3 regions of the Micromonospora vinacea genome follow, and region 1 is predicted to be linked to each of the others. Evidence: predicted binding sites of a transcription regulator. Region 1 holds the regulator's gene; each other region holds the start of a gene.
What was found. The regulator HrcA, encoded in region 1, represses chaperone genes, less so after heat shock. The targets are predictions, from matches to a motif close to GGTTNGCACNCTCNNNNNGAGNGTGCNAACC.

Region 1 (3,275 bases):
AGCCGGATCCGCATGCCGTCCTCGACACCGGCCGGGATCTTGACCGTCAGCGAGCGGCGGGTCCGCACCCGGCCGTCGCCGGCGCAGGTGGGGCAGGGGTGCGGGATGGTGGTGCCGTAGCCCTGGCACACAGTGCACGGCCGGGCGGAGACCACCTGGCCGAGGAAGGTGCGCTGCACCGACTGCACCTCGCCCCGCCCGCCGCACGCCTCGCAGGTCGCCAGGTGCGTGCCGGCCGCCGTGCCAGCGCCCGAGCAGGTGGTGCAGAGCACAGCGGTGTCGACCGTGATCGGGGCCTCGACGCCGAACGCCGTCTCGTGCAGGTCGAGTTCGAGTCGCAGGATCGCGTCGGCGCCCGGTCGGGTACGCGGCCGTGGGCCACGGGCGCCACCGCCAGCACCGCCGAAGAACGCGTCCATGATGTCCTGGAAACCGACGAACGGGCCGGCGCCTCCGGGGCCGCCCGGGCCGCCGGCACCGCCACCACCAGGGGCGAGCGGGTCGCCACCCAGGTCGACGATCTGCCGCTTCCGGTCGTCCGAGAGGACCTCGTACGCGGCGTTGATGTCCTTGAACTTCTCCTGAGCCTCCGGGTCCGGATTGACGTCCGGGTGGAACTGGCGGGCCAGCTTGCGGTAGGCGCGCTTGATCTCGTCATCGGAGGCTTCCCGGCTCACACCGAGAATGCCGTAGTAGTCCCTGGCCACTGCGTTCCGTGTCCTCATGTTCGTCTCGCGTTGCGCCGGTCGGCGGCCGCAGCCGGCCGCATCGGCCCTGACCAATCAGTTCTGGGCCAGCAACTCGCCCACGTAGCGTGCCACGGCGCGCACCGTGGCGATGTTGCCGGGGTAGTCCATCCGGGTGGGCCCCAGCACCCCCAGGCCGCCCACGATGGTGGTGCCCGGGCCGTACCCGGTGCTGACCACCGAGGCGGCGCGCAGGTTGTCGAACTCGTTCTCGTCGCCGATCAGCACCCGGGTCGTGCTCGGCTCGGTCTCACCGATGAGCTTGAGCAGCACGACCTCCTCCTCCAGAGCTTCGAGGATCGGCCGCAGGGAGCCCTGGAAGTCGAGCAGGCCGCCCCGGGTGAGGTTCGCGGTGCCGGCGAGCGCGATCCGCTCCTCGTGCCGCTCGACGAGCGTCTCCAGCAGGACGGTGGCGAGGGTGGTCATGGTCGGACGCAGCCCGGTCGGCGCTTCCTCGACCAGCGCCTGCACCAGCGGCGGCGTCTCGGACAACCGGGCGTTGGCGAGCTTCTCGTTGATCAGTCGACGCAGGTCGGTGACGTCGTCGGCGGGCACCGGCCCGGGCAGCTCCACGAGCCGCTGCTCCACCCGCCCGGTGTCGGCGATCATGACGAGCATGAGCCGGGTGGTGGAGATCGGCACCAGTTCCAGGTGGCGCACCGAGGAACGCGCCAGGCTCGGGTACTGCACGACGGCGACCTGACGGGTCAGCTGGGCGAGCAACCGCACCGTGCGGTGTACGACGTCGTCGAGGTCGACAGCGCCGACCAGGAAGCGCTCGATGGCCCGGCGTTCGGCCGGGCTGAGCGGCTTGACCCGGGACAACCGGTCGACGAAGAGGCGGTAGCCACGGTCGGTGGGCACCCGGCCGGCACTGGTGTGCGGCTGCCGGATGTAGCCCTCCTCCTCCAGCACGGCCATGTCGTTGCGGACCGTGGCCGGGGAGACCCCGAGCTGGTGCCGCTCGACCAGCGCCTTGCTGCCGACCGGCTCCTGGGTGGAGACGTAGTCCTCGACGATGGCGCGGAGCACGGCGAGTTTCCGGTCGTCGAGACCCATCCTCCGCACCTCCTGTCGCACGTCGGCCACCGGCACCCTGGGCCGGTCGGGCCGTCCTGGCACTCGACTGTAACGAGTGCCAGTCTACGTCGGCGGGCCCGTCGACGCGATGATCAACGGCCACCCGTCGGTGCGGCCCGCGCCACCCTTGTTGGGCCGATCGGCCCGCACTGCCAGGCGGTGTCGCTCTGGTGCGGCGTTGCCAACGGCCCCTACCGTGACATCCATGACTGAACCTCCTCGCCCTCCCGGGTCGGGCGACGCCGGCAACTACCCGCCGGAGCCCACCTCCCCGGGCCCGTACCCGTCGGCCGAGCCGCCCACCGCACCACTGTCCGGGGCTCCCGGCCCGGCCGGCTATCCCCCGGCCGGTGGCTATCCACCGCCCACCGGTGACCAACCGCCGTCAGGCGGCTACCCTCCGGCAGGCGGCTACCCCCCGCCCGGGGGCTATCCCCCACCCGGCGGCTACCCGGCCGGCGGGGCCTACGGCGGCCCCGGCGGCGGTTACGCCAACAACGAGGACAAGACCTGGTCGCTGGTCGCGCACTTCGGCGGCGCCGCCGGCATGATCATCAGCGGCGGTGTGCTCGGCTGGATCGCCCCGCTGGTGGCGATGCTGGCACGCGGCAACCAGTCCCCGACGGTGCGGGCGCACGCTGTGGCAGCGCTCAACTTCCAGCTCATCTGGTCGATCGTCGGTCTGGTCGGCTGGGTGCTGTCCTGCATCCTGATCGGCTTCATCGGGGTCGGGGCGGCCATCATCCTCGGCGCCGTGTTCGGCATCATCGCCGGCATCAAAGCCAACGAGGGCCAGCTCTACCGTTACCCGCTCTCCGCGAGCTTCATCAAGTGAACCGGGCCGGCCGCTCCCCCGGCCGGTCCGGAGCACCGCCGCCCCGGTCCCGAGGCAGCGGACCCCTCAGGGCAGCAGGTCGCGGACGACAGCGTCGGCGAGCAGCCGTCCACGCACTGTGAGCACTGCCCGGCCGGCGGCGTACTCGTCGGCGGCCAGCAGGCCGCCGGCAAGCGCCCGCTCGGCGCCGGCCCGACCGGTGGCGTCGAGCACCGCCAGCGGGAGACCGCTGGCCAGCCGCAGCCGCAGCATCACGTCCTCCATGTGCGCCTCGTCGACAGTGAGCACCTCCCGGGCCAGGCCGGGAGACGCGCCGGCGGCCAACCGCTGGGCGTACGCCGAGGGGTGCTTCACGTTCCACCAGCGCACCCCGCCGACGTGGCTGTGCGCCCCCGGCCCCAGCCCCCACCAGTCCGCGCCGGTCCAGTAGAGCAGGTTGTGCCGGCAGCGGGCCTCCTCGGTGCGGGCCCAGTTGGAGACCTCGTACCAGGAGAGCCCGGCCGCGTCGAGCGCGGCCTCGGCGGCCAGGTAGCGGTCCGCGGCCACGTCGTCACTGGGGTACGCCAGCTCGCCGCGTCGCATCCGGGCGGCGAGCCGGGTGCCGTCCTCGACGA
Region 2 (3,275 bases), 970 kb from region 1:
CTTGATCACCGCAACGCCGCCGGCCAGCTTGGCCAGCCGCTCCTGCAGCTTCTCCCGGTCGTAGTCGGAGTCGCTCTTGTCGATCTCGGCCCGGATCTGGTTGACCCGGCCCTGGATCTGCTCGGCGTCACCGGCACCGTCGACGATGGTGGTCTCGTCCTTGGTCACCACGACCTTGCGGGCGCGGCCCAGCATGTCGAGGCTGGCGGCGTCGAGCTTGAGGCCGACCTCCTCGCTGATGACCTGGCCACCGGCGAGGATGGCGATGTCGGTCAGCATGGCCTTGCGGCGGTCACCGAAGCCCGGCGCCTTGACGGCGACCGACTTGAAGGTGCCACGGACCTTGTTGACCACCAGGGTGGCGAGGGCCTCGCCCTCCAGGTCCTCGGCGATGATCAGCAGCGGCTTGCCCGACTGCATGACCTTCTCCAGGATCGGGAGCAGGTCCTTCACCGACGAGATCTTGCTGTTGGCGATCAGGATGTACGGGTCGTCGAAGACGGCCTCCATACGCTCCGGGTCGGTCATGAAGTAGGCCGAGATGTAGCCCTTGTCGAAGCGCATACCCTCGGTGAGCTCCAGCTCCAGCCCGAAGGTGTTGCTCTCCTCGACGGTGATGACGCCTTCCTTGCCGACCTTGTCCATCGCCTCGGCGATGATCTCGCCGACGGTGCTGTCGCCAGCGGAGATGGAGGCGGTGGAGGCGATCTGCTCCTTGGTCTCGACGTCCTTGGCGAGCTTGGACAGCTCCTCCGAGACGCTCGCGACAGCAGCCTCGATGCCCCGCTTCAGGGCCATCGGGTTGGCGCCAGCGGCCACGTTGCGCAGGCCCTCGCGAACCAGGGCCTGGGCCAGGACGGTCGCCGTCGTCGTGCCGTCACCGGCAACGTCGTCGGTCTTCTTGGCGACCTCCTTGACCAGCTCAGCGCCGATCTTCTCGTACGGGTCCTCGAGCTCGATCTCCTTGGCGATGCTCACACCATCGTTGGTGATGGTGGGGGCACCCCACTTCTTCTCGAGCACGACGTTGCGGCCCTTGGGGCCGAGGGTCACCTTTACGGCGTCGGCGAGCTGGTTCATGCCCCGCTCGAGGCCGCGGCGCGCCTCTTCGTCGAACGCGATCATCTTGGCCATACGGCGTTGTCCTCCTGGACACTCACGGGCCACCCGAGATGTGTGCCCCGGATGGGCCGCCTGGTGTACGCACCTTGGGACGTCGCCACCTGGCGACGACGACGTCCTTCGGCCGGGCCGGATAGCCCGCGACGACCGGCCATGTGTCGCCCCGGCGTCTCCACGCCGGTGCAACCTGGCCCCACCGTCCCGACCATTGGCACTCACGGTATGCGAGTGCCAATGACTTGTTTAGCACTCTCCCCTGCCGAGTGCAAGCACGATGCCGCCGCTCAGCCGAGTTCCGCAGCCAGTCCAGGGCTGTTCACCGGCGCCTCATGGGCGCGCTGCTCGGCGTACGTCACCAGCAGACCGATCATCTGGGCAAGGTGGGCCGGCAGGGCCAGCACGGCGGTGATCCCGATCACGACCACCACTCCGGCCGCGTTACCCGGCGACGCGAACGGATCCGTACCGAAGGCGGAGGTGCCCACCCCCTCCAGGGAGCTGGAGACCACACTCACGATGATCACCGCCAGGGCGACCAGGGCGACCCGCCCGAGTAGCAGGCCGAGCCGGTCGTGGAACATCCGGAACGAACGACCGATCGGGTTGTGGCGTTCGAAGAGATAGACCGGGCCGGCCATGCTCAGCGCGAAGGCCAGGTAGATGCCCGGCAGCACGCAAAAACAGACACCGACGCCGATGAGCAGACTGACCAACAGGGTCCAGCCCCACAGCCCGAGCGCCCGACGAAAGCCGTAGCGCAGCGCCGACTCCAGGCTGACCGGCTGACCGGCGGCCTGGCGGGTGATCACCCAGCTGCCCGAGGCCCACCCGACGGCCTGCACCACGCCCACCAACAGGCTGCCGCCGACCAGCACGAGGAGGAGGCTCCCCAACTCGGCGGCGAAGTTGTCCGGCAGCGCGGCGCCAGGAGCACCATCGGCCTGGGCGGCCCACTTCGCCGACGGGTCCACCCCGAGGGCGATCACCGAGAGCACCGCCGCCGGCAGCACCTGGGTGAGCAGCATGATCGGCACCAACTGCCGCCAGCCCCGACGCAGCGCTCCCCCGCACCTGTTGAACCAACCGCCGATGCCGGCACCGGGCGGCGTGACCAGGGCATCGTTCGGGTCGAACCCGTAACCCGGCGGGTACCAGCCAACCGGCGCCCCCGGATACCACTGCTGCCCGCCGTAGGGACCCGACCCGGGCGGGTAACCCCCGGTGGGCGGGAACACCCAGCCCTGCGGCGGCGGGGCCGCACCCCAGGCACCCTGCGCGGGATCCCAGCCGGGCGGCGGACCGGAGTGGCCGGCCGGAGGCATGCCCGGCCCCCAGCCGGGCGGCGGACCGGAGTGGCCGGGGCTGCCGGCGGGCGAGGACGGGTCCGGCTCCCCCGACCCGGGGGACGGAGTGGGCGGGGGTGGCTGGTCGGTCATGAACGCTCCTCAGCATCGGCTGGAACGGTTCACGATCTTCCCGGCTGCGGGCCCCTGCCGCAGCCCCGACTCACGGGGCGATCGGCCAGGAAGTTCAGCCGATGACGCGTACGTGCTCCGCCTGTGGGCCCTTCTGGCCCTGGGCGACCTCGAACTCGACCCGCTGACCGTCGTCCAGCGCCTTGTAACCGTCCATCTCGATGGCGGAGAAGTGGACGAACACGTCCTGACCGCCGTCGACGGCGATGAAGCCGTAGCCCTTCTCGGCGTTGAACCACTTCACGGTGCCCTGTGCCACGGTGCACTTCCCTCACTCTGCGCGGTCTTGCCTGACCCGGCGCACGGCGCGGCCGGGTGCCCCGACCACCGACTCAGCGATCGATGACCGCCATTGAATCAGGTGACCGAAATCGCACGTTACACGAGCACTGACGGCCGCGCACTGCCACAAATCAGACACACTTCGGGGGCAAAGCAGCCGCACTGACCGGTCGGATTCCCGATCCACCGGATTCGCGCGCGTCATTGCGAATGGGCGAAGGGCCCCGAGGCGCCCCCGGCGGTGACGGCTATCGGGCGCAGCCCACGAAAATCCGCTGTGGTAGGCATGCGGGCATGACCACCGACATGGGCTCGCTGGCCCCGCGGCTCGCGGAGATCCGCCGGGTCCGACCGGAGGACGCCGCCCGGGCCCGGGCGCTGCGCCTGGAGATGCTG
Region 3 (3,275 bases), 620 kb from region 1:
GCACCAGGGCGGCGCCGCCGCCGGGCACAGTGCCCTCCTCGACCGCTGCCTTGGTCGCCGCGATGGCGTCCTCGATGCGGTGCTTGCGCTCCTTCATCTCGACCTCGGTCGCCGCGCCGGCCTTGATGACGGCGATGCCACCGGAGAGCTTCGCCAGCCGCTCGGCCAGCTTCTCCCGGTCCCAGTCGGAGTCGGAGGCCTCGATCTCCTTGCGGATCTGGGAGACCCGGTCGGCGACGTCGGCCTTCTGGCCACCGCCGTCGACGATCGTGGTGTTCTCCTTGTCGACCACGACGCGCCGGGCGGTGCCGAGCACCTCCAGGCCGACCTGGTCGAGCTTGTAGCCCAGCTCCGGGGCGACCAGCTCGGCGCCCGTGGAGATCGCGATGTCCTGGAGCATCGCCTTGCGCCGGTCACCGAAGCCCGGGGCCTTGACCGCGCAGACCTTGAGGGTCTTGCGCAGCGAGTTGACCACCAGGGTGGAGAGCGCCTGGCCGTCCACGTCCTCGGCGATGATCAGCAGGGGCTTGCTGTTCTGCAGGACCTTCTCCAGCAGCGGCAGCAGCTCCTCGATCGCCGAGATCTTCTGGGTGGTGACCAGGATGTACGCGTCCTCGAGGACGGACTCCTGGCTCTCCAGGTCGGTGACGAAGTTCGGCGAGATGAAGCCCTTGTCGAACTGGAGACCCTCGGTCACGTCCAGTTCGGTGGTGAGCATCGAGCCTTCCTCGACGGTGATGACACCGTCGCGGCCGACGCGCTCCATCGCCTCGGCGATGAGGTCGCCGATCGTGGAGTCCTGCGCGGAGATCGTCGCCACGTTCGCGATCGACTCCTTGCTGGTGACCTCGGCGGCACGGCCGAGCAGCGCCTCGGAGACCTTGGTGGCCGCCGCGTCGATGCCCCGCTTGAGGCCGGCCGGGTTGGTCCCGGCGGTCACGTTGCGCAGACCCTCGCGAACCATCGCCTGGGCCAGCACGGTCGCGGTGGTGGTCCCGTCGCCGGCGACGTCGTTGGTCTTGGTCGCCACCTCCTTGACCAACTGCGCGCCAAGGTTCTCGTACGGGTTGGTGAGCTCGATCTCCTTGGCGATGGTCACACCATCGTTGGTGATCGTCGGCGCACCGAATTTCTTGTCCAGGACGACGTTGCGCCCGCGCGGGCCGAGGGTGACCTTGACCGCGTCCGCGAGGGCGTTGACACCGTGCTCCAGCAGGTGCCGGGCGTCGTCCGAGAAGCTCAGGATCTTCGCCATTAATGTCCCTTCGAAGCGCCATTGCCCCGGCCCGGCGAGCCGGACCGGGGCAGTGGCACTGATCGGTTGCTTACTTCTCGATGACCGCGAGGACGTCGCGGGCGGAGAGCACCAGGTACTCCTCGCCGGCGTACTTGACCTCGGTGCCGCCGTACTTCGAGTAGAGGACGGTGTCGCCGACCTGCACGTCAACCGGAACCCGGTTGCCGTTGTCGTCGACGCGCCCCGGGCCCACAGCGAGGACGGTGCCCTCCTGCGGCTTCTCCTTGGCGGTGTCGGGGATCACGATGCCCGACGCCGTGGTGGTCTCAGCCTCGTTCGCCTGGACCACGATGCGGTCCTCGAGCGGCTTGATCGCAACCTTGGTCGCGGTAGTCACGGGCATACCCTCCTGGGGTACTGGTTTCGTTGCTGACCAGCGGGGCTGACCAGCGTCAATCTGCCTCATGCCACCGGGCGGTGCCGTCGTCGCGGGTGCCGGTCCGCCTGGCGTGCGCACCCGGGTCGCGAGACCCGGAAGCTGGCACCCTCAGGGTGAGAGTGCTAATCGCAGGTTATTCCGTGGCTAGCACTCCGTCAAGGAGAGTGCCAGCGCGTCGCGCCCCGCCAGCCAGGATTTCCCTGTCGGCCGGGACAATGGCCGGGTGGATCTCGATCAGCTGGCGGCGCTGCGTACCCCCGAGGGGTCGGCCGCGCTCACGGCGGCGGCCGAGCTGGCCGGCGGTGATCCACTGGTCGCGGCGTCGGCGCTGCGCGCGACCGGGGTGCCGCCGGCGTTGGCGGCGGCGGCCCTCACCCAGGCCGAGCTGCGCCATCGGGCGGTCGGCAAGTTCGGCCCGGCCGCCGCTGGGATGTTCCTCACGCGCCCCGGCCTGGAGCAGGCCACCCGCCGGGTGGTCGCCGACCGGCGGGCCGCCCGGTTGTCCGCGGCCGGCGTGCGCACCCTGGCCGACCTCGGGTGCGGGCTCGGTGCCGACGCGCTGGCCGCCGCCCGGGCCGGCATCCGGGTGTACGGGGTGGAGGCCGATCCGGTGACCGCGGCGATGGCAGCCGCCAACGCCGCGGCGGCCGGGCTGGCCGAGCTGTTCACCGTCGAGTGCGGCGACGCGACCGGGTTCGACGTGTCACGGGTCGACGGGGTCTTCTGCGATCCGGCCCGCCGCAGCACCGGCACCGGGCGGCGGATCTTCGACCCGCGCGCCTACTCGCCGCCGTGGGACTTCGTCACCGGTCTGGCCGAGCGGGTGCCGCGGACCGTGGTGAAGGTGGCGCCGGGCCTGGACCACGCGCTCATCCCGGCCGGCGCGGAGGCCGAGTGGGTCGGCGTGGACGGCGACCTGGTCGAGGCCGCGCTCTGGTGCGGCGAGCTGGCGGAGGTGCCCCGTCGCGCCACCCTCTACCGCCAGCGGGGCGCCGAGGCGCACTGCCACCAGCTCACCGGCTCGGGTGCCACCGAGGCGCCGGTCGGGCCGCCGCGCCGCTACCTGTACGACCCGGACCCGGCAGTGGTCCGCGCGCACCTCGTCGCCGAACTGGCCACCGAACTGGACGCCACCCTGGGGGATCCGAGCATCGCCTACCTCTACGCCGACGAGCCGATCCGCACCCCGTACGCGCGGTGCCTGGAGATCACCGACGTGCTGCCGTTCTCGCTCAAGCGCCTGCGGGCACTGTTGCGCGACCGTCGGGTGGGCCGCGTGGAGATCCTCAAGCGGGGTTCGGCGCTCACCCCGGAGCAGCTTCGGCGGGATCTGCGGCTGTCCGGGGACGCGGCGGCGAGTCTGGTGCTCACCCGGGTCGACGGCGCACCGACGGTGCTGGTCGGCCGCCCGGCCGACTAGCGTCCCCGTGGCCGGCCGGCCGACCAGTGTCGCTGTGGCCGGCCGGCCGACCAGCGCCATCTCGACTAGCCTCGTCGCTGTGGCGGGACAGGGCACGCCGGCAACGGCACTGTTGGTCAAGCGCGGCATCGCGCATCGCACCCATCCGTACCGGGTGTCGCCGGACGCCCCGAACTACG

Region 2: the regulator HrcA is predicted to act here: its motif matches at 1,329-1,359, upstream of groL (chaperonin GroEL).
Region 3: the regulator HrcA is predicted to act here: its motif matches at 1,774-1,804, upstream of groES (co-chaperone GroES).

Annotation. Positions count from the first base shown of each region.
Region 1 is NZ_JADOTY010000001.1:463,547-466,821, forward strand. It holds gene dnaJ (molecular chaperone DnaJ) at 1-707, opposite strand, end outside; gene hrcA (heat-inducible transcriptional repressor HrcA) at 783-1,805, opposite strand; gene IW249_RS02255 (DUF4870 domain-containing protein) at 2,032-2,661, shown strand; gene hemW (radical SAM family heme chaperone HemW) at 2,728-3,275, opposite strand, start outside.
Region 2 is NZ_JADOTY010000001.1:1,434,092-1,437,366, forward strand. It holds gene groL (chaperonin GroEL) at 1-1,134, opposite strand, end outside; gene IW249_RS06995 (YciC family protein) at 1,407-2,558, opposite strand; gene IW249_RS07000 (cold-shock protein) at 2,653-2,856, opposite strand; gene IW249_RS07005 (GNAT family N-acetyltransferase) at 3,174-3,275, shown strand, end outside.
Region 3 is NZ_JADOTY010000001.1:1,078,634-1,081,908, forward strand. It holds gene groL (chaperonin GroEL) at 1-1,255, opposite strand, end outside; gene groES (co-chaperone GroES) at 1,326-1,634, opposite strand; gene IW249_RS05235 (THUMP-like domain-containing protein) at 1,900-3,096, shown strand; gene ybaK (Cys-tRNA(Pro) deacylase) at 3,176-3,275, shown strand, end outside.